2 regions of the Flintibacter hominis genome follow, and region 1 is predicted to be linked to the other one. Evidence: predicted binding sites of a transcription regulator. Region 1 holds the regulator's gene; the other holds the start of a gene.
What was found. The regulator Rex, encoded in region 1, represses fermentation and respiration genes when NADH is low (regulators of the CRP and FNR family bind a similar motif). The targets are predictions, from matches to a motif close to ATTGTTAANNNNTTAACAAT.

Region 1 (11,587 bases):
CCTTGAATACCGACTGGGACGGAAACGAGCTGCTGCTGTCCGACATTCTGGGGACCGATGGGGACCTGGTCATGCGGCCCATCGAGGCGGACGTGGACCGCCAGCTGCTGCGCCAGGCCATGGACCGGCTGGAGCCCCGGGAGAGGCAGATTATTACCATGCGCTTTGGGCTGGACGGCCGCCCAGAGCGGACACAGAAGGAGGTGGCGGACCAGCTGGGCATCTCACAGTCCTATATCTCACGGCTGGAGAAGCGGATCATCGCCCGGCTGAAGAAGGAGATCGTCCGCATGATGTGAGGGCAAACTGTACAGAAGCTGGCTGCTTATCGTTGACCATTTTTATAAATTGTGAAAAAACCTCTGGTAAAAGTCGGAGAGATGTGGTATAGTAAGGCCGAGAAATATCCCAGGAGATCTGAGGGGCGGAAGACTTTGATTTCCTGGGATATGTTCTGCTTCGCGCAAATTATGACAGGAAGAGAGAAAGGGAGATGTCGTTATGTATGATGCGTTCGCGGGCCTGATCAGTCAGATCAGCGGTTTCATGTACAGTTACCTGTTGATCGTCATGCTGCTGGGCGTAGGCCTGTACTTCACCTTCCGGAGCAAGTTTGTCCAGCTGCGCCTGCTGCCGGAGTCGATTCGCGTGGTAGGAGAAAAGACGGGGGATCAGCACTCGGTTTCCGCATTTGAGGCGCTGATGGTATCCACAGCCAGCCGAGTGGGTACCGGAAATATTGTAGGTGTGGCCAATGCCATCGCCATCGGAGGCTATGGCGCCGTGTTCTGGATGTGGCTGATTGCCATTGTGGGAGGCGCGACTGCCTTTGTAGAGAGCACGCTGGCCCAGATCTATAAGAAAAAGGACCCGGAGGGCGGCAGCTATGGTGGTCCGTCCTACTACATTCAGGCGGCTCTTAAGAGCCGGGTGTTGGGCGTTGTCTTCGCCATCGCCCTCATCGCCACCTATGCCGGTGGTTTCAATATGCTGGCCTCCTACAACCTGATTAGCAGCTTTACCAGCTATGACTTCTACGCCAGTGCCGGCACCTTTACCCTGGGCGGCAAAGAGTACAGCGTTGTGGCCGTGGTGGGCGGCGTGATCCTGGCCATCCTGGTGGCCATCTGTGTACTGGGCGGCGGCAAGCGGATCGTCAAGGTTACCGGCGTTTTGGTCCCTGTCATGGGTGTGTTGTATATCCTGATGGCCCTGGTGGTCATGGTGATGAATCTGAATATGATCCCCAGTGTCCTGGGCCGCATTTTCAGCGAGGCATTTGATTTCGGAGCCATGTTCGGCGGTGCCGTGGGCTTTGGTTCCTCGGCCATCATGCAGGGAATCAAGCGTGGCCTGTACTCCAACGAGGCCGGTGTGGGTTCCGCCCCCAACGCCGCCGCGGCCGCTGACGTATCCCACCCCGTCAAGCAGGGATTGGTCCAGATGCTGTCCGTCTTTATTGACACCATCCTGGTCTGTACCGCCACGGCCATGATGTGCCTGTGTACCGGCATCGATATCAAGGGCGGACTGGAGGGTGCGCCCCTGGTCCAGGCGTCTCTGGCTACTACCTTCGGCGCGGTAGGCCCCTACTTTATCACCTTTGCGCTGCTGCTCTTCGCTTTCACTACCCTGCTGGGCAACTTGTTCTACTGTGAGGGCTGTTTGAACTACATCGCTAACCGCAAGCTGGGAAGCGTGCCGATGACTGTGTTCCGGTTTATCGCTTGCGGGCTGGTCTTTGTAGGGGCCCAGTTGTCCTTTGACTTGGTCTGGGACCTGGCCGATGTGCTCATGGGCATTATGGCCATCATCAACCTGCCGGTCATTGTCATTTTGGGCCGTACAGCTATGCGGGCCCTTCAGGACTACATGGAACAGCGCAGGGCGGGCAAGAACCCTGTATTCAAAGCCTCCATCATCGGCCTGAAGGAAAAAACTGATTTTTGGAACTGAATCTGGCAGGCTTTCTGCCAATAAAAGGCCCAGGGACGACGAATCGTCCCTGGGTCTTTTGAGTCGTAAAAGGATTTGACACAAGGGGGGGCAATCAGGTAAACTATATAAAAACATCATATCCAGTGGCCTCCGCTGTATAGGGGAGGTTGTGCAGATGAGGCGAAAGCTATGAAACGAAATACCCGAGTATCAACGGCGGTGATACGCCGCCTGCCCAGATACTACCGACAGCTCTCAGAGCTTCAGGAGTCCGGCGTTGTCCGGATATCCTCCAATGCCTTAGGGAAATCTATGGGACTGACCGCTTCTCAAATCCGCCAAGATTTGTTCTGCTTCGGTGGTTTTGGGCAGCAGGGCTATGGATATAAGGTGGACAGCCTGAAAGAGGAGATCGGTGATATTTTGGGCATTAATCAGGGCCATACCATTGTGGTGCTGGGGACCGGCAACCTAGGCCGGGCTATCATAGAAAATTTTAAATTTTCCAGTAACGGCTTTCAGCTTTTGGCCGCTTTTGACGTAAATGAGCGGGTGGTGGGGACCAGAATCGCTGGGGTGCCTGTCTATCATGCGGATTCCCTGGAGGCCTTTTTGGGGGAAAACCAAGTGAGCGTAGGCCTGCTGACAGTGCCCATCGCCGCTGCCCAGGAGATGGGGGACCGGCTGGTGGCCGCCGGAGTTCGCGGCATCTGGAATTTTACAAACTATGAGATATCCTGTGTTCGGGATGATGTGGTGGTGGAATCGGTCCATTTTTCTGACAGCCTTTTGGCTCTGAGCTACATGATTACCCAGCGGGAGGATCGGGAGGAAGAGAAGAAGGGGGAGCCACAATGAGAAGGCCTGTGATCGGCCTGCTGTGCGGTGTGATGCTGCTGGGTATGCTGGCCTGCGGCGCTTATGCCCTTTCGGGGGGCGACAGCCTGATCAGCCTCAGCTATCTGACCGGGACTTTTGTGCCAAAGGCTGTGTCTACTGGAAACGAAGCTGCGGAAAAAGCCTTACAGGGCACTTACGAGGAGAGCAAAAAAGGCCTCGATAACCTGCATCAGGGCTATCTGGCGCAACTGGCCGGCGAAGAGAGCGGCGCATACAGCGCCACGCTCCAGGCCAGAGATTGGTCGGATGGCGATGAGATGACACTGACCACTGGGGCTGGAGTCATGTTGATGAACGGAGCCGCCTCCGTTTCTCACGACGGGGCTTTCATAGATGTGACAGACGGAATAGAGCTGGCCTCCGGGGCCCGCCTGACCTCCGGACACCGCTACCTGGTGGGAGAGAATACTGTGGCCAGTGTAACGGTCCTGTCCGGGGCGGCCCAGTTGGGGCTCCAGGGCGTCTATGCCCTGGAAGACGGCAGAGAGGATCCGACGCCCTTCTATGATGTGTGCCAGACGGATTGGTACTACGCTCCCGTAGATTATGTGTACCGAAACACACTGTTTTCTGGGATGGACGAGCACCACTTTGGACCGAGTTCAGCTATGAACCGAGCTATGCTAATGACGGTGCTCTACCAGATGGCTGGAGCGCCGAAAGAGGAACTGGAGCGCGCCAGTGTCACCTTTGCCGACGTGCCGGAGAGTGCCTGGTATGCCCCTTATGTGAAGTGGGGCGCGGAGCAGGGAATTACAGCTGGAACAGGAGCAGACACCTTCAGCCCGGAGCAGCAAGTGACCCGCCAGCAGGTGGCGGCGCTGCTGTACAGCTTCACCACGAGTTACCTTGGGCTGGAAGCGGCTGAGGGGGCCGACCTGTCCGGGTATCAGGACCTGGGGCAGGCCAGCGACTGGGCTCATAATGCCCTGTCCTGGGCTGTGGCGGAGGGAATCATCAGCAGTTCTTCTGCCGACAGCCTGACGCTCAGTCCACAAAAGAGTGCTAACCGGGCTGAAGTGGCCACGATGCTGCGTGCCTTCGCGGAAAAAATTATCTGACATAGGCAGAACCCATCCGCCCCCTCCGCATATGATGAGATTGAGAGCGGCAAACAGCCCCTCTCAGAACTTCATATCAGGAGGTACTTCAAATGGGGTGCTGCAATAACGGTTGGGGCGGCGGAGGCTGCCTGTGGATCATCATTCTGATCATCATCCTGTTCTGCTGCGGCGGCTGGGGCAATAGCTGTGGCTGCAACAATGGCTGTGGCTGTAACAATAACAACGGCTGCGGCTGTGGCTGCTGACCAGGCGATCCAGATTGATTGGGAGGCGCGGACCTGAGAGGGCCCGCGCCTTTTTTATGGTCAACGCGGACAAGCCTGTGCCTGGGGTGCGGCTATGGAAGAGAAGAAATGCCGGTGGGGTGAAATCCTTTGGGAGAGGGGGAAGAATGCTCGGGAAACAGGTCGTTTTTTTCGAAATCAATCTTGCAATTTTTCCATAAAAGGTGTATGATAAAGCCCGCAAGCAGAACCGACGGACTTGTTTTACAGGAGAAACGGGGTCCGGCGGGTTTTGTCGTGCGTCCGCTGAACTCGGACGCCGCGGGGCATGGGTATGATAGAGGGGCGGGGTCCCCCAGTGGTTTCCAGTTCCTGTCAGGAGGGAAGAGGGGGACCGTATAAAATGCGTGTCCAGGCTCCACAGTTCCAGCGATTGCAGTATAGGGAGGTCGAAATCTGAATGAGTAAATTTCTCAAACGTTCCGCGCAAGGTGCGGGAGTCCCTCATGAAAAAAGGACTTCCAACCTTGAAACGGTAGTGATGCCGCTGCCGTCTAAGATCGTTCTGTCCATGGGACAGCACATTGGCGCTCCGGCTGCCCCCGCCGTGGCCAAGGGCGATCAGGTGTATGTAGGTACCGTGGTAGGCAAGGCCGGAGGCTTCGTGTCCAGCGACATCCACTCCGGCGTATCCGGCACCGTGGACAGCATCGTCACCATTACCGCTCCCAATGGCGCGGCCCAGACCGCCGTGGTCATCATTCCAGACGGGGAGCAGAAGGTGGACCCCGCCGTGGCGCCCCCAGTGGTGACAGACCTAAAGTCTTTCCAGGACGCCATCCGGGCCAGTGGCCTGGTTGGACTGGGCGGAGCCGGCTTCCCCACTGCGGTCAAGCTGGCGCCTAAGAATCTGGATGAGATCGACACTCTGGTGATCAATGGCGCTGAGTGTGAGCCGTACATCACTTCTGACAACCGCTGCCTGATCGAGGACACCCACTTCATCCTGGGCGGTATCAAGGCAGTCATGAAGTATCTGGACATCAAAAAGTGCGTCATCGGCATCGAGGGAAATAAGCCCCAGGCAATCGCCAAGATGAAGGATGCCATTGATATGCCCGGTGTCGAGGTCAAGGAGTTGCCCTGCCGCTATCCCCAGGGCGCTGAGAAAGTCCTGATTGAGAATTGCACCGGACGGGAAGTTCCCTTCCCCGGTCTGCCCTCTGACGTGGGGGTTATCGTCATGAACGTTACCTCTGTGGCCTTTGTGGGCAAGTATCTGGAGACCGGCATGCCTCTGGTCACCAAGCGCCTCACGGTGGACGGCGACATCGTCAAAGAGCCCAAGAACGTCGAGGTCATCATCGGCACTCCTGTCCAGGAGCTGCTGGATTTCTGCGGCGGCTTTACCGACGAGCCCGGCAAGGTGCTCTATGGCGGCCCTATGATGGGCAACTGCATCGCTGATCTGTCCCAGCCGGTCCTGAAAAACAACAACGCTGTTCTGGCCTTCTCCAAGAAGTGGGCCCACATCCCCAAGGCCACAAACTGCATCCACTGTGGCCGGTGTACCAACGCCTGCCCTCTGGGCCTGTCCGCCAAGGAGATCGTCCAGGCCTATAACGACGGCAACGTGGAACTGCTCCAGCAGCTCAACGCCGACCTGTGCATGAGCTGCGGCACTTGTTCCTTTGTCTGCCCCGCAAAGCGGCCTCTGGCACCCTCCATCGCCCTGGCCAAGATCATGATGAAGAATGGAGGTAAGAAGTGATGGCCAACAAACTGATCGTCACCGCCGCGCCCCATATCACCAGCGCGGACTCCACCCAGAAGATCATGCAGCGGGTCTGTATTGCCCTGGTGCCCACGCTGATCGCTTCTGTGTTTATTTTTGGAATTAATTCCCTTATCCTTACCGCTATCACCGTAGCCGCCTGTGTTTTCTTTGAGTGGGGCTACTGCAAGATGGTGGGCCGTGAGGTACCCATCGCTGATTTCTCCGCCGTCGTGACTGGCCTCCTGCTGGCCTTTAACCTGCCCGCCAGCCTGCCTTGGTGGATGGCTATCGTGGGTGCCTTTATCGCCATCGTTATCGTGAAGCAGCTCTTCGGCGGCATGGGCTACAACTTCGCCAATCCCGCCATTGTGGCCCGTATCGCTCTTGCGGTTGGCTTTGCCAGCCGTATGGCCAGCTACCCCAAGCCTGAGAATGGGATTGACGCTCTGGCCTCCGCTACTCCTCTGGCCGTTTTTGACCAGCTGGGCTCCAGTGAGTATGTGACTTTGCTGCTGGGCAATCACGGCGGCGTCCTGGGCGAGACCTGCGCCATCACGATTCTGATCGGCGGCATCTATCTAATCGCTACCAAGGTCATTAGCCCGGTCATCCCGGTTACTTATCTGGCCACTGTGGCCGTCCTGTCCCTGGTCGCTGGCCGGGACCCCATCGTGCAGCTGCTCTCTGGCGGCCTGATGCTGGGCGCCTTCTTTATGGCCACTGACTATGTCACTTCCCCTACCACCAACAAGGGCAAGATAATCTTCGGCCTGGGCCTGGGCATCATCACCTGCGCGATCCGCTTCCTGGGTACGATGAATGAGGGCGTGTCCTTCGCCATTCTGCTGATGAATCTGCTGGTCCCCTATATCGAGGTCAACACCCGTCAGGATAAGCTGGGTATCGCCAAGGTGAAAAAGGGAGGTGCCGCGAAATGAGCAACTGGAATCGCGTATTTAAGCCCATCGTGGTGCTGGTGGTCATCTGTATCATCGTCACCGGGGCTCTGGCCGCTACGAACAAGGTAACAAAGCCCATCATTGACGAGGCCATCCGTGTGGCACAGGAGCAGGCCAGGAAGGAGCTGCTGCCTGACGCGGATAACTTCACCAAGGTGGAGGGTGTCGCGGTGGAGAACGTGTCTGACATCTACACCGCGGATAATGGAGTGGGCACTGTGATTACTTGCTCTGCCAAGGGCTACGGTGGGACGGTCACTGTCATGGTGGCCTTCAATCCCGATGACACCATCAAGCAGATCAAGGTCACCGAAGCCGCCGAGACCAAGGGCATCGGCAGCAATGTGACGGAAAACAGCGAGTATCAGGCCAATTACAGCGGCCTGCCTGCCACTCAGGCCCTGGTCCTGGGTACCGATGTGGACGCCTATTCCGGCGCCACTATTTCCAGTCGTGCGGTGAACAACGCTGTGAACTCCGCCATCGACGCCTATAACCAGATTCCTTGAAAGGCGGTGAGTCAAGATGAGTAGTAATAATAAACTTCATATTTTAACCAACGGTTTTTTGAATGAGAACCCTGTTCTCCGGTTGGTCTTGGGTACCTGCCCCACTTTGGCCACCTCTACTATGGCCTCCAATGGCATCGGTATGGGTCTGGCGGCTACCTTTGTGCTGCTGTGCTCCAACGTGGTTATTTCCGCTCTGCGGAAGGTCATCCCTGACCAGGTCCGTATCCCCTGCTATATTACTGTTATCGCCGGTTTCGTGTCTGTGGTGCAGATGTTGGTCAAGGCATTCGTGCCCGATTTGGATAAGGCGCTGGGTGTGTATCTGCCCCTGATCGTGGTCAACTGCATCATCCTGGGTCGTGCCGAGATGTTCGCCTCCAAGAACGGCATCGTGGACTCCGCTCTGGACGGTATCGGCATGGGCATCGGCTTTACCATTACCCTGACTATCATGGGCTCTATCCGTGAGATCCTGGGTTCCGGTACTTGGATGGCCGGCTTGGGCAGCCTGATTCCCGCTCTGGGCGCCGATTTTGCCATCCAGGTGATCCCGGAGTCCATCGATACCTTCTCTCTGATGACCAGCGCTCCCGGCGGCTTCTTCGTCTTTGGTGTCATGATGGCCGCCGCCACCTGGCTGACCACCCGTCCTAAGAAGGCCGCCGCGCCCGCTCAGGTCGAGGAAGGGGGTAATGCGTAATGGAAATGGCTCTGAAATTGGCCAGCATCTTCTTTACCATGATCCTGGTCGACAACTACGTTCTTGCTAAGTTCCTGGGTATCTGCCCCTTCCTGGGCGTCTCCAAGAAGCTGGACAGCGCCGTAGGCATGTCCCTGGCCGTTACCTTCGTCATGGTGGTGGCCACTGCCGCCACCTGGCCTATCCAGATGCTCCTGCTGACCCCTGACAGCGGGGCCTGGGACCTGGGCTATCTACAGACCATCGTGTTCATCCTGATCATCGCCATCCTGGTACAACTGCTGGAGAACTTCTTGAAGAAGTTTGTCCCCGCTCTGTATAAGGCACTGGGCGTATATCTGCCCCTGATCACCACTAACTGCACCATCCTGGGCGTCACCATTTTGAACATCGACAACGGCTACAACTTCATTGAGTCCATCGTCTGCGCCGCCGGCGCCGGCATCGGCTTCTTGGTAGCTATGGTCTTGTTCTCCGGCGTCCGCCGCCGTGTGGAGCAGGCCGTGACTCCTGCCTGCTTTAAGGGCCTGCCCATCACTCTGGTGGCTGCTGCCATGACCTCCCTGTCCTTTATGGGCTTCGGCGGTATCGTGGAAGCCATCTTCCGTGTCTGATAGGAGGGGGAGAGTAATATGGATCCAATTATCCTTGCAATCATTGTCGTCACCGTGATCGGTTTGATCGGCGCGGTGATCCTGGTGGCCGCCTCTATCTTCATGTATGTCCCTGTGGACGAGCGTGTTGAAAAGATTACCGCCGTTTTGGCTGGTGCCAACTGCGGCGCTTGCGGATGTGCTGGCTGTGCCGACTACGCCAAGAGCATCGTGGAGGACGGCAACGCCATCAATAAGTGTACCCCCGGCGGGGCGAAGTCCCTGGCCGCCATTGCGGAGATTATGGGTGTGGAGGCCGGTTCCGCCACTCCCATGAAAGCGGTGGTCGCCTGTTCCGGCACCTGTGAAAAGACCTCCAAACGCTACGAGTTCGAGGGCATCCACAGCTGCCAGGCCGTCAAGGGCCTCTATGGCGGCGATGGTATGTGTAAGTATGGCTGTCTGGGCTATGGGGACTGTACCCGTGCCTGCGCCTTTGACGCCATTCACATCGTGGACGGGATCGCTAAGGTGGACCGTGAGAAGTGTGTGGGCTGTGGCGCCTGTGCCGCTGTCTGCCCCAATGCGGTCATCTCTATCATCCCCGAGCATAAGCGTAAGCCCGTGGTCCTGTGCCAGAATAAGGATAAGGGCGCCGATACCCGGAAGGCCTGTACTGCCGGCTGTATCGGCTGCATGAAGTGTGCCAAGGCCTGCCCCAAGGAGGCTATCACTGTGGAGAACAACTTGGCACGCATCGACCAGGACAAGTGTATTGGCTGTCAGCTGTGTGTCAAGGAGTGCCCTGTGGGCGTCATCCATGTCCCGGCTGCCGAGTAATCATAAGAAAAGAGCCATCCCGTCCGGGATGGCTCTTTTTATAGGCTTCGGTCCTTTAACCAACTGGGCAGCGCCCTCGCTTTTACACTGGAAACAAGGCCCAGGGCGGCATACAAAGTGACAATGGAGGAACCGCCGTAGCTGATGAAGGGGAGCGTCAGTCCCATGACAGGCAGGACAAAGAGACACATTCCCACATTCAATATGATTTGGACCAGCAGCATCCCGGCGACACCGATACAGACATAGGCGTCAAAGGGAGAGCTGGCGTGGCGTCCCACCCAGAGGCACCGGAAGACCACGGCGCCTAAGATCAGCAGCAGGAGCAGACAGCCTGCCATCCCCAGTTCCTCACCGCACACAGCGAAGATGAAGTCGTTGTACCGCTCGGGGAGGGCATCGCTGTTGGAGGCGTGGGTCTGGATGCCCTGGAGATAGCCCTGACCGAAGAGTTGACCCGAACCAATGGCCAGGATAGAGCGGCTCTGTTGATAGCCCTTTCCTAACGGGTCCAGGTCGTGGTCCAAGACCACCCGGAAGCGCATAATCCGGTAGTCGGTCCATAGGCTGGTTTCGGGCAGGACAAAGAGCCACAGAATGACTACCGCGGCCAGCAGGCCACCGCCCACAAGGAGAAACCACCGCAATTTGACGCCTGAGGCCCAGGCCATAAACACGAAGATCATCATATAGATGACGCACATTCCCATATCTCCACAGACAACGGCAATCAATCCTAGCATAAATACTGTGTGACCGCCGATTTGGATGAGAGAGGGGAGGGAACTAATGTCGCGGCCTTCCTCTTGAATCTGGGTGATCTGTAGCGAGAGGAGAAGGATGAAGGGCAGCTTGACGATCTCGTTTGGCTGAATATCCACCGGAAAACCGGGGATAGACAGCCAGTTTACATTTCCCATTCCATGGTCTGTCCCGAGGGGAGTGAGGAGCAGGAGGATAAACAGGACATTGAAGGCCAACAGCAGCCGCCAGTTTTTTTCGGTGAACAGCCGGAAATCCACAAGGGTTAGCAGCATATAGGCCACCACGCCCAGAAAAATAGCAGCTGTCTGCACCAGCATGAACCGTATAAACCGGTCATTGTCCAGATATTGAGTAGCTGAGTAGATCAGCAGCAGACCGTATCCGCTGGCTAAAAGGGCGAAAAACAGGAGCATCCGGTCTCCCTTTTTAAAAAATTCTCGAATAGGGGAAAAGAGAAGGGACAATGCCTCACCTCCTGCCAAATAATGTGACAATATATTCTAGCACATTTTAGTGGAAACGCAAACCATATCATGGTATAATCTTTTTTGTATGTGAAAATTTTTTGTGAACAGGGAGAGGTAAGCAATGGCAGAGCAGTTCGTGTCCAATTCAGAGGAGGAAACCGAGGCCCTGGGCCGTCGGCTGGGCGAGATACTGGACCAGAGCACTGTGGTGGCGTTTACCGGTGACCTGGGCGCGGGAAAGACCGCGTTTACAAGAGGGCTGGCCAAAGGACTTGACATTCCGGACCGAGTGACCAGTCCTACCTTTACCATCGTAAACGAGTACGAGGGGGGGCGCCTTCCGTTGTTTCATTTTGATATGTACCGGTTGTCCTCTGCCGACGAGCTGTTCGACATCGGTTGGGAGGACTACCTGGCCCGAGGCGGCGTGTGTGCCGTGGAGTGGAGCGAGAATGTAAGAGAGGCTCTGGATCGTCACACCATCTGGGTCGAGATCCGCCGGGGAGAGAGCCAGGACCAGCGTGTCATCCAGATCAAGGGGGTGGACCTTTGAATATCTTAGCGTTGGAATCCTCTGCCACGGCCTGTTCGGTGGCCCTGTGCAGAGATGGTGAGCTGGTGGCCCAGTCCTTCCAGAATAGCGGCCTCACCCACAGCAGGACGCTGCTGCCAATGGTACACGATCTGCTGAAGAACTGTGGAGAGAGTTTGGACAAGGTTGATGTGATTGCCGTAGCGGCCGGGCCTGGTTCATTCACGGGGCTTCGCATTGGGGTGGCTACGGCCAAAGGACTAGCCTGGGGCGAGGACAAGGACTGCGCTCCCTGCTCTACCCTGGAGTCTATGGC
Region 2 (11,587 bases), on a different contig from region 1:
AAGACCCTTATGGCCGATCAAGCTATATTGGGGGCTGAGTCCATTGCAGAGGCCATCGACGGAGGTGGAAGATTCGCCCTAAACGTGGTCAATCAGTCACAATTGAATGCCCAAAACACTAAATAGCAAATTCTATATTTTATTTAAAAGGAGAGGTCACTATGAAATTTCAAGGTATTCTCACCGCTCTTGTCACCCCCATGGACGAGCAGTTCCAGGTGGACGAGGCCAAACTCCGTCAGCTAGTCAACATTCAACTTGACAGTGGCATCCACGGCCTTGTAATGCTGGGCGGCACCGGCGAGTACGCAGCCTTATCTGCCGAGGAGCGGCAGCGGGCTGTCCGGATTGCCAAGGAAGAGGCTGCCGGGCGTGTCCCCGTGGTGGCCGGCGTCTTGGAGCCTGGCTTTGGCGAATGCTTGAAGGCCTGCAAAGCCTTTGACTCTATGGGTGTGGATGCCCTCCTGGTGTTAACCCCCTTCTATCTAAGCCCCTCGCAGCCTGGTATCATCGACTATTTCCAGCGGATTGACCAAGCGGTCAACACCCCTATCATCCTCTACAATATTCCCTACCGTACTAGCGTCAATATGACTCCCGATACCGTGGAAACTATTGTCAATACCACCAAAAATGTAGTTGGCATTAAGGAATGCTCCCCCGACCTGGGCCAGAACATCGATCTGCTGCGCCGACTGGGCAGCCGGATCTCCGTCCTCAGCGGAGAGGAGTTCCTGGCTGCCAGCGTCATGACCTATGGCGCCTGTGGCGGTATTATTGCCACCGCTAACGTGCTACCTAAGGTGTGGTTGGAGCTGTATGAAAAATCCGTGGCTGGCCAGTACAAGGAGGCTACCGATATAGTCAAGCAGTACATTCCCCTGTTTAAAGCCCTATTCCGTGAGGCTAACCCCGGCCCCATCAAGTACGCTATGCGGAAGCTGGGACTACCCGCCGGACTGGCCAGTACTCCCATTCCCGCCGAACCCTCTCAGGAAACTCGCGACCTCATTGACCGACTGCTAACAGAATTCGGCCTACTATAAGCTGATTGTTCATGCACCTGCATCGTTTGGGGCATCCATAACAAGCGTTGCAGGTGCAGAACAGTTCAATATTAAAGTCACCCCGGCCACCTTTCCGTCCTCACGGGGCGGAGCCGGATGACACCAGGATGAAAAAGGAGGGTATCTGGTACTATGAGAATCTTTCGCCGCACTGCAGTAATTGTAACCTCTCTGCTCCTCACGCTCGGTCTGACCGCCTGCGGAAATGCTGCCACCAACAGTAATACAAAGGTTCTGAAATTGGCGCTGGAGATTGCGCCCAACGCGCTTACAACCGAAATGGCGCAGAAAGCTGCGGACCAGATCAAAGAGGAAACTAACGGCTCTGTGACCGTTGAGATCTATCCCTCCGGACAGCTTGGCTCCCAGCGAGACTTTATTGAGAGCATGATGCTGGGCACTATCGAAATAGGCTATGTCAGCGCCTCCTCGGTGGAAAATTTTGAGCCGGAGTTTGTCCTCTATGATATCCCCTTCACAGTTTTTGGGCCAGAACACGCTGAGGTTCTGTGGGACAGTGAAATCAGCCAGCAGGTCCAGCAAAAGTTTTTGGAAGAACAAGGCATCCGTACTCTAGGTATGATCGACTGCGGTCCACGAAACATCTACACCACAGTTGAGGTTCGATCGGCTGCTGACTTTTCGAAATTAACCATGCGGACAGCAGATGTAGCTGGTCTTATCAACCTGTTTAATGCCCTAGATGCCAACCCTACCGTGACTGCCTTTAACGAAATCTATACTGCTATGCAAACTGGCGTGGTAAACGGATTTGAGATTGGTCTGGAGAGTGTTCTGTCCAATAACCTACAAGAGGTCGTGGACTACTGTGTAGAAACCTGTCACACCTATACCATCGATTGCTTCCTGATGAGTGAGAGAGCATATCAACGGCTGACCCCCGAGGAACAGGAAATTGTGACCCGCGCTTTTGAAGAAGCCAGTACTGAACAGCGCAAGGCGTTCAACGAAAATCTTGCGGGTTATAAAGAGCGCCTAGCCTCGGCTGGAGTGGAAACCATCCAATTCTCTGACGAGGAAATGTCAAAGGTAATCGAGATGGCTCAACCCGCCATTGAAAAGTCGATCAGCGGCATTTTCAACACCGCCATCGTGGAGGAGATTCGTGCCATGGGATAAGGCATGGCAGTTCTTTAAGCGGCTAGATATTTTGATCAAGGAGGCGATATTGTGAAAGCGGTATTTGACATCTATGATAAGGTGCTGAAAATATTACTCTGCTGCGCCACTGGAGGATTCGTAGCCATCTGCCTGCTCCAAGTCTTTTTCCGGTTTGTGCTGCAAAATTCTCTAGTCTGGTCTCAGGAGGCATGTAACCTTCTGTTTTTCCTGTCTATCTTTCTGGGCGCTGCTGTTTGTGTAACAGAGCGCCGGCACATCACGATCGACCTGGTACTGGAGTACCTTCCTTTCCGTGTGAAGCGATATTGGTACCTTCTAATTTATGCCATTATGTTTATTTTTTCTGTATATATGGTGTTCAATGGCTACAGCATGGCTCTCACCTTTGCCCATCAAATCACCTCTACCCTGAAGCTGAGCTACTATCATGTCTATCTGTCCATTCCTATCACCTGTATTTTGATGGCTATTAATGTGGTACGGGCGGCTGCTTATGACTTTTTTGTGACCTATGCACCTAAAAATGATCCCAGTCGGAACAAGGAGGGTGGAGCTGCATGAGTGGATTGACCGCATTGATGCTGATTGCTTTTATGGTGATGGTCCTGATTGGTGTTCCCATCACTTTCTCTACTGGAGCTGCCGTCATGCTCTATCTTGTTCTGGGCGGGGATATCCCAGGTACTCTCCTAGTTCAGAGGATGTACAACTCCTCCGTCAGTTTTACTATGTTAGCAGTCCCATTGTTCATCATTGCCGGCGAGCTGATGAACAAGGCTGGTATTACCAAGCGTATTGTACGCCTCTCCTCTACGCTGGTGGGACATATTCGGGGCAGCCTAGCCCATGTGACCATTTTTGCTAGTATGCTATTCGCTGGTATGTCTGGCTCCTCTGTGGCAGCGGCTTCTTCTGTAGGGGGTATGCTCATCCCGGCCATGAAGGAAGATGGCTATGATGCTGGCTTCGGTGCGGCCGTCACTGCCTGCTCCGCCACCATGGGGCCCATTATTCCCCCCAGCATTGCCTTTATTATCTACTCCTCCATCACAGGAGATTCTGTCGGCAAGCTGTTTCTTGGAGGTATGGTCCCCGGTATCATCATGGGCGTCAGCCTAATGGTGATCGCCTACTTGATCTCTAAGAAGCGGAACTACCCCATCCACGAGCGTTCCTCCACCGCTGAGAAGCTCTCCGCTGCCAAGGGCTCTGTTCTGGCTATCTTGATGCCGGTCATCATTCTGGGCGGTATTATGTCTGGCATCTTTACCTCTACGGAGGCCGGCGCCGTAGGGCTGCTCTATGGCCTGTTGGTCGGCCTGGTAACCCGAGAGCTGCCCATGAAGGAAGTACCCACTGTTTTGGTCAACGGTGCCTTGACATCCGCTTCTATCATGTATATCATTGCCACCTCTCAGGCTCTGGGCTGGATCTTGACCATTGAGCGACTTCCCCAGGCGCTGGTAGCTTTTCTCTCCAGTCTGACCTCCAACAGCACACTGATTATCTTCATTATTCTAGGTACTCTGCTTATCATGGGCTGTTTCCTGGTAGATACCGCCATGATCACCATTATGACCCCTCTGTTTATCCCTATCGTCAAGCAGTATGGCATTGATCCCATTCAGTTCGGCGTGGTGATGGTCATGATGACCACTGTAGGGGGCATCACTCCTCCGGTCGGGAATCTACTGTTCGTGGCCAGTGGCATTGCAAAGACCCCTGTCCTCCGCACTGCAAAAGCTATGATCCCCTTTGCCTGTGCCCTGTTATTCTCTATGGCCGTCTGTGCCCTATTCCCACCTCTTGTGACATTCTTGCCCAATTTGCTCGGTTAACCTGACCTATCTTAAATCACAGAAAGGAAGTTGAGTACTATGGCTAATGCCTACTTTACTATTTCAAAGCCCACCAATGATCCCTTCCTGGGCTATATGCCCGGCAGTTCTGAGCGGGAGGAACTGAAAGCGGAACTGGAGAGGCAGTCCAATCAGATTGTTAAGATTCCGCTGATCATTGGCGGTCAGGCGATTTATACAGATAAGACCATTAAAGTGACGATGCCCCATGATCACAGCCACGTCATTGCCGAGTGTTGCATAGCAGGAGAAAAAGAACTAAAAATGGCAGTTGACTCCGCTTTAGCTGCAAAAGAGGAATGGGAGTCCATGCCGTGGGAGCATCGTTCTGCAATCTTTCTGAAAGCAGCCGATCATATCACCAATTCTTACCGCCCTGTACTAAACGCTTCTACCATGTTGGGACAGTCCAAAACGGTATTCCAGGCCGAGATCGACATCGCAGAGCTGGCTGATTTCCTGCGTTTTGGTGTCTGGAGCGCACAGGAGATCTTTAAGGATCAACCCAGCAGCAGCGCCGGTATTTGGAATCGCCAAGACTATCGTCCACTGGATGGTTTTATTTGTGCCATTACGCCCTTTAACTTTACTTCCATCGGTGGTAACCTTGCTACCGCGCCTGCTATCATGGGCAATGTAGCAGTTTGGAAGCCCTCCCGCACGGCTGTCCTGTCCAACTACTACTACATGAAGCTGCTAATGTGGTGTGGCCTGCCAGCAGGCGTCATCAACTTTGTTCCCTGCACGGGCAGTGATATGTCCCAATATGTAGTCAGCCACCCTAAGATGGCCGGATTTCACTTCACCGGCTCCACTGCGGTCTTCCAGAATGTATGGAAGCAGGTGGGTGAAAATATTGCCTCTTACGCCAACTATCCCCGTCTGGTAGGCGAGACCGGCGGCAAGGACTTTATCTTTGCCCACAGCTCTGCCGACATAGAGCCGCTAGCTACCGCTATCGTCCGTGGCTCCTTTGAGTATCAGGGACAGAAGTGCTCCGCCTGCTCCCGCGCCTTCATTCCCGCCAGCATCTGGCCTCAGGTGGAGACGTTGTTGAAAGCCCACACCGCCGCCCTAAAGGTAGGCGACGTCCAGGAGTTCGATACCTTTATGGGCGCCGTTATTGACCAGGCCTCCTTTGAAACCTGCAAGGAATACATCGACCGGGCAGCAGTCTCTCCGGACTGCGAATTTGTGGCCGGCGGCGCCTATGACGACAGTAAGGGCTGGTTCGTCCAGCCTACCATCATACGCTGCAAGACTCCCACATATGAGTCCATGGTTAAAGAGATCTTCGGCCCTATTGTTTCCATCTACGTCTATGAGGACGACAAGCTGGATGAGACCCTGTCCATCTGTGACAGCGCCTCTCCCTATGCCCTGACCGGTGCCATTTTTGCACAGGACCGGCAGGCCATTGTAAAGATGGAGAAGGCTCTGCGCAACGCCTCGGGCAACTTCTATATCAACGACAAATGCACGGGTGCCGTAGTTGGCCAGCAGCCCTTTGGAGGAGCTAGGGCCTCTGGAACCAACGACAAAGCAGGCACCACCCTGAACATGATTCGCTGGGTCAGCGCTCACTCCGTCAAAGAGGCCTTTAGCCCCTCCTCCGCAATCAAATATCCCTATATGTCCCAGCCGTAAGTCCGACCTCTGTTTTTGAAACCGAGGGCGGGACCTTTGCCGGTCCCGCCCTCGGTTCTTTTTTTCTTAGGAGAAAATTTAAGAAGTTCTTAATTGTTTTTTCCCGCTCTCTTCGATATACTATGTGTACTAATACAATTAATACAGTTTTGAGTGTGGGAGGTCGCAATGCGCGGGATGAAAAAAAGCCTCTGTTTCCTGGGTGCCTGCCTGCTGTGTTTGGGGTTGACCAGTTGCGCCGCTGCGGAGCAAGATGCCTTTCAGGTCCAGATTATCTGCAAGAGTTCCGGCATACAGCAGATCTTCTGGAGCTGCTATCTGGATGGAGTCTTTTATGGTTCTGGGGGAATGGCCGACTTGGACGGAGAAGAGTTGACAGCGGAAAGCGAACTTGTCCCCTGTTTCTCCCGTGCCTACCTAGACGGTGCAGATCCGATTGGCTTCTCCATCGATTTTTCCCCCTATGCGGAGGGCAGGATCATCCCCTTAGGCACTACGGACCAGGTATCTATCCCCGCCCAGTATGGAGCGTGTTACACTGTGATACTCTCCGGGGACGAGGCAACAGGCTTTCAGGCCGAACTACAGTAAATATCTACAGACCAGATCCGGCGGCGTCCCGCCGAGAGAGGAGGAATCGCTTTGCTCAACCTAGACTTTCGGGATTCCCGTCCCATCTATGAACAGGTGAAGGACGGCCTGCGGAAGCTGATGGTATCCGGAGTCATTCAGGAGGGAGAAAAGCTCCCTTCTGTCCGTACCATGGCCAGCTCCCTGGCCATCAATCCCAATACCATCCAGCGGGCTTACGACGCTCTGGAGTCCGAGGGCTATCTCTGCTCCGTGCCAGGCAAAGGCTCCTTTGCCGCCCCCAACAGCGGGGTGGACACCGGGCGGCGGGACGCCCTGTTCCAGACCTTTGACCAGACAGCGGCGGAGCTGCTGTTTCTAGGGGTCAACGGCGAGGAGTTATGGGCCCGCGTCCGGGCTCTGGAAGGAGGAGAGGAACCATGATAAAGGTAAACAACGTAGTCAAGACCTTCGAGGGCTTCCGGGCCCTGGACGGTCTGACCATGACGGCGGAGAAGGGCTCTATCTACGGCCTTGTGGGCCCCAACGGCGCCGGAAAATCCACCATCCTGCGCCACATCATTGGCGTCTACCGCCCCGATTCCGGCAGCGTCTTGGTTGACGGCCAGCCGGTCTATGAAAATCCCGCCGTAAAGGCCAAGATCGCCACCATTCCGGATGAGCTGTATTATTTCGCCTCCGCCTCCACCCGGGACATGATGCGGTTCTACCGGGGGATGTACCCCCAATTTGACGCCAAGCGATATGAGGCGCTGAAGGATGCCTTCCCCGAGGTGGATGAGAAGCAGCCCATTCGCCGCCTGTCCAAAGGGATGCAGAAGCAGTCCGCCTTCTGGCTGGCCCTGTGCTGCCAGCCGGAGGTACTGGTGCTGGATGAGCCGGTAGACGGGTTAGACCCGGTGATGCGCCGCCAGGTCTGGTCCCTGCTGATGGGTGACGTGGCCCAGCGGGGGACCACGGTGCTGGTGTCCTCCCACAACCTGCGGGAGCTGGAGGACGTGTGCGACCATGTGGGCATCCTGTCCCATGGCAAGGTACTTCTGGAACGGTCCCTCACCGACCTTCAGGATAACGTGGTCAAGCTCCAGGTGGCCTTCCAGGACGGGCAGCTGCCCCAACTGCCCCAAGATATGAACGTCCTCCACACCACCCAGGTAGGTCGGGTGTTCACTCTGATTGTCCGGGGCAGCCCAGCGGACATCAAGACCAGGATGGCAGTGTATTCCCCCATTCTGATGGAGGCCCTGCCTCTGTCCCTGGAGGAAATCTTTATCTATGAAATGGGAGGTGAGGACTATGGGGTCCGCGACATCGTGCTTTAATTCCACCCTCTACCGCAAAACTATGACCCGCTTCTGGCCCCTTTGGGCCCTGTATGGGGTGATTTGGGCCTTTCTGATCCCTCTGAACCTGCTCAATCAGTTTTTCTGGCTTCAGGAGCGATATCAGGGAGAGCTGGACCTTCAGTCCATGCTGACCTCCGCCGCCCTGGACATCCCCTATCTCCTGACTATGGGAGTGGCCCTCTCTCTGGTCTTTGGGGCGCTGGCCGCCATGGCCTCCTTCGGCTATCTATACAATAACCGGTCCGCCGCCATGATGCACGCGCTGCCCCTGCGGCGGGAGGCCCTGTTCACCACCCAGTATCTGGCCGGTCTGTCCTGCCTGCTGCTGCCCCATCTGGCGGTGGCTCTGGTGACGGCGGCCGCCGAACTGGCCTTTCTGCCTATGGAGTGCTGGGGAGAGGCGCTGGCCGCCCTGGCTGTCTGGCTGCTGGTTCAGAGCGGCACCGCTCTGTTTTTCTTCTCCTTTGCCGCCTTCTGCGCCATGTTTACCGGCCACATCCTGGCCCTGCCCGCCTTCTATGTCATTCTGAATTTTCTGGTCATGGTGATCTCCACCCTGCTGGCGGAGCTGATGAACCGCTTTTTCTACGGCTTCCCCGGCCGGGGCTGGGTGGGGGGCAGACTGGTAGAGTGGTGTACCCCCGTCTATCTGCTGTCCCAGGCCTGTAACTGGAATGTGGTCCAGACGGGGGAGAGCGGGGTCGCTGTGACTAGGGAGTGGGGTCTCGCCTCCCCCTCCACCGTGGCCATCTACGCCGTGGCCGGACTGGTTTTTGCCCTTTTAGCCCTGCTGGTCTACCGCCACCGTCATGTGGAATCCGCCGGGGATGTAGTGTCCATCCCCCTGGTCCGGCCTATTTTTAAATATGGGGTCTCCTTCTGCGCCGGACTGTGCTTTGGCACCTTTACCAGCACTTTTTTGGGCTGGCAGGCAGACGCCGTATTCCTCACCGCCTGTGTGCTGTTTTGGACCGTAGCGGGCTATTTTACCGCTGAGATGCTGCTAAAAAAATCCTTCCGGGTGCTAAACGCCTGGAAAGGCTGCGCGGCGGTGGCGGCCGCCATGGCTCTGTTATGCGCCGCCTGTGTCTATGATCTCTTTGGCGTGGAGAGCCGGATTCCCGATGCCGGCCAAGTCGCTTCCATCAATCTATCGGCAGACATGGGATACCCCATGGATATCAGCGGCTTCCATCTGTCCCAGATCACCGAGCCCGGCCAGATCCAGCAGGTCTTGGACCTCCACCAGGCCATCATCAATGAGAGGGACCGGAATGGAGCTGACAATTACAGCATATACGGTGATGACTACATCTTTTTCTATGTGACCTATACGCTGAAGGATGGGTCCACCCTGTCCCGTGAATATTCCAGCGTCCCCATCTTCCTGGATGAGTTGGACAAGGAGGGCTCTGTCACTCAGCTGGCCGACCAGTTGATCCAGAACCGCGGCCTGATCTCCATGGTGTATAATTTTGCCTCTTTCGAGGAACAGGGCCGGCTGGTGGAGGCCTATCTCACCGATGTCCGGATGCTGCCCAATTCCCTGTCCCCGGAGGGGGAAGATCGGAGCACCCTGTATCTGGACGGCGCCGCCGGGGAGGACCTGGAGGGCCTGTGGGAAGCGGTCAAGGCTGACTTTGCTGATGGGAGCATCGGCGTACGCTATCTCTTCAGCGACGAGGAGCGGTTGCGAAACACCTACCGCACCGACCTGCGTTTCCAATGGGAGCTGCCCCTTGAGGAGCAGCCCGGCCGCGGCGGCCAGTATGCCCCCGCCGCAGAGAGCAGTCCCGTTGGCCAGACTTATTCCTCCTCCCTCAGCATCACCCTGACGCCCAACGCCAGCCGCACACTGGAATGGCTTCGGACGTTCAGCGGCCTGGGCTCCCAGTATGAGCTGGTCCTCCACGATGAGGAAACGGCTGTCGGAAGCGTTTCTACCGGAGATACCTCTGTGGCGCCCCCCTACCAGGAGGCCGTCCTTGCGGACTGAAGCCTTCTTCCCTCCCCCGGCTTAAAATAGAGCCGGGGGATTTTGTTAAAAAATTCACTATTTTACATAATTTTTGCCCTTCCGCTGATATAATTTTTGCGATTTTGTCAATCACAGGCAGGAAAGAGGCACCCTTGGGCAGAAAAATTGATTGCTTTTTCCCCTTTCCTCCGATATAATCAGAACAAGAGCGGAAATCGTGGGCGTCCCTCTGGACGCCAAATAAATTTTGGAGGTAACAGAAGCTATGAAAGACATCTACGTTGTCAACTGCTGCCGCACCGCCATCGGCTCCTTCGGCGGCTCCCTGAAGGATATCCCCGCCGCTGATCTGGGCGCTACCGTCATCAGGGAGGCCCTGTCCCGCGCCGGCGTCAAGCCCGAGCAGGTGGACGAAGTCATGTTTGGCTGCATCCTCACCGCTGGCCTGGGCCAGAATGTGGCCCGTCAGGCTGCCATCAAGGCCGGTGTGCCCACCTCCGTCCCCGCCTACACCGTGGGCATGGTGTGCGGCTCCGGTATGAAGTCCGTCATCGAGGCCGCCCGTACCATCATGGCCGGCGACGCCGACATCATTGTGGCCGGCGGCACCGAGAATATGTCCGCCGCCCCCTACGCCCTGCCTGCCGAGCGCTGGGGCGCCCGCATGGGTGACAAGAAGGTGGTAGACACCATGATCAAGGATGGCCTGTGGGATGCCTTTAACAACTACCACATGGGTACCACCGCCGAGAACATCTGCGACGTGTGGGGCATCACTCGCCAGGAACTGGACGAGTTTGCCGCCTCCTCCCAGAACAAGGCTGAGGCCGCCATCAACTCCGGCCGCTTTGACGACGAGATCGTCCCCGTGATGGTCAAGCAGAAGAAGCAGATGGTGGAGTTTAAAGTGGACGAGTTCCCCCGCGCCGGCGTCACCGCCGAGGGTATCTCCAAGCTGAAGGGCGCCTTCCCTGTGGGGCCTGAATCCCCCGCCCCCGCCGTGGAGCACACCTTCGAGCCCACCGGCATCAAGGAGTCCGCTGACAAGGGCCAGCAGCGCGTCACCGCCGCCAACGCCTCCGGCATCAACGACGGCGCCGCCGCTATCATCCTGGCCTCCGGCGAGGCCGTGGAGAAGTACGGCCTGAAGCCCATGGCCAAGCTGGTCTCCTGGGGCCAGGGCGGCGTGGATCCCAAGATCATGGGCGTGGGCCCCGTGCCCGCCTCCCGTCAGGCCATGGCCAAGGCCGGCCTGAAAATCGAGGACATGGATTTGGTGGAGGCCAACGAGGCCTTTGCCGCCCAGTCCATCGCCGTGGCCCGCGAGCTGGGCTTCGACATGAGCAAGGTCAACGTCAACGGCGGCGCTATCGCTCTGGGTCACCCCGTGGGAGCCTCCGGCGCGCGCATTATTGTCACTCTGCTCCATGAGATGCAGAAGCGCGACGACGCCAAGAAGGGCCTTGCCACCCTGTGCATCGGCGGCGGCCAGGGCGTTGCCACCATCTTTGAGAAGTGCTGATTTTCTCTTCTCCCCTTTGGAAAAGCGGCCTGTGATTTTGGAAGGATCACAATATAGTATCGAGCGGAGCTCCGGGACATCCCCAGGGCTCCGCTCCTTTTGTCCTGTGAGTCTCCCCCCAAGAAAGCGGGAATTTCCGAGGTCCTTGGGCCTTTTCGTCTTTTTTACGAAAATTCTGGTGATAGATTGAAACAAGGGGAAAAATAAGGTACTCAAAGGCAGAGTGAAACAAATCGGTCAAAGGGTCCATCCAATGATCGAGGGAGGAAACAGATGAACAAGATATAGAAACAGCTTCTCTATTACTGCGGCATTTTTCTTGTTATTTTCCTGAGTCATGTGGCTTGCTCCGGCTTTCAGGAAAAGGCACAGAGCACCTATCAGCTTGTATACCTACTCCTTGACCTTGGGACCGGCATTGCCGCCTTTATCCT

Region 2: the regulator Rex is predicted to act here: its motif matches at 9,691-9,710, upstream of H8S11_RS11190 (acetyl-CoA C-acetyltransferase).

What each region holds. Positions count from the first base shown of each region.
Region 1 is NZ_JACOPO010000003.1:336,919-348,505, reverse strand. It holds gene sigE (RNA polymerase sporulation sigma factor SigE) at 1-299, shown strand, start outside; gene H8S11_RS06970 (alanine/glycine:cation symporter family protein) at 502-1,956, shown strand; gene H8S11_RS06965 (redox-sensing transcriptional repressor Rex) at 2,128-2,796, shown strand; gene H8S11_RS06960 (S-layer homology domain-containing protein) at 2,793-3,899, shown strand; gene H8S11_RS06955 (hypothetical protein) at 3,992-4,147, shown strand; gene rsxC (electron transport complex subunit RsxC) at 4,587-5,897, shown strand; gene H8S11_RS06945 (RnfABCDGE type electron transport complex subunit D) at 5,897-6,841, shown strand; gene H8S11_RS06940 (RnfABCDGE type electron transport complex subunit G) at 6,838-7,371, shown strand; gene rsxE (electron transport complex subunit RsxE) at 7,388-8,074, shown strand; gene H8S11_RS06930 (electron transport complex protein RnfA) at 8,080-8,688, shown strand; gene H8S11_RS06925 (RnfABCDGE type electron transport complex subunit B) at 8,707-9,507, shown strand; gene H8S11_RS06920 (FtsW/RodA/SpoVE family cell cycle protein) at 9,546-10,736, opposite strand; gene tsaE (tRNA (adenosine(37)-N6)-threonylcarbamoyltransferase complex ATPase subunit type 1 TsaE) at 10,861-11,292, shown strand; gene tsaB (tRNA (adenosine(37)-N6)-threonylcarbamoyltransferase complex dimerization subunit type 1 TsaB) at 11,289-11,587, shown strand, end outside.
Region 2 is NZ_JACOPO010000008.1:26,426-38,012, forward strand. It holds gene H8S11_RS11140 (hydroxyacid dehydrogenase) at 1-126, shown strand, start outside; gene dapA (4-hydroxy-tetrahydrodipicolinate synthase) at 162-1,046, shown strand; gene H8S11_RS11150 (TRAP transporter substrate-binding protein) at 1,200-2,207, shown strand; gene H8S11_RS11155 (TRAP transporter small permease) at 2,259-2,771, shown strand; gene H8S11_RS11160 (TRAP transporter large permease) at 2,768-4,048, shown strand; gene pruA (L-glutamate gamma-semialdehyde dehydrogenase) at 4,088-5,716, shown strand; gene H8S11_RS11170 (hypothetical protein) at 5,894-6,307, shown strand; gene H8S11_RS11175 (GntR family transcriptional regulator) at 6,359-6,730, shown strand; gene H8S11_RS11180 (ABC transporter ATP-binding protein) at 6,727-7,629, shown strand; gene H8S11_RS11185 (hypothetical protein) at 7,604-9,649, shown strand; gene H8S11_RS11190 (acetyl-CoA C-acetyltransferase) at 9,897-11,153, shown strand; gene H8S11_RS11195 (hypothetical protein) at 11,547-11,587, opposite strand, start outside.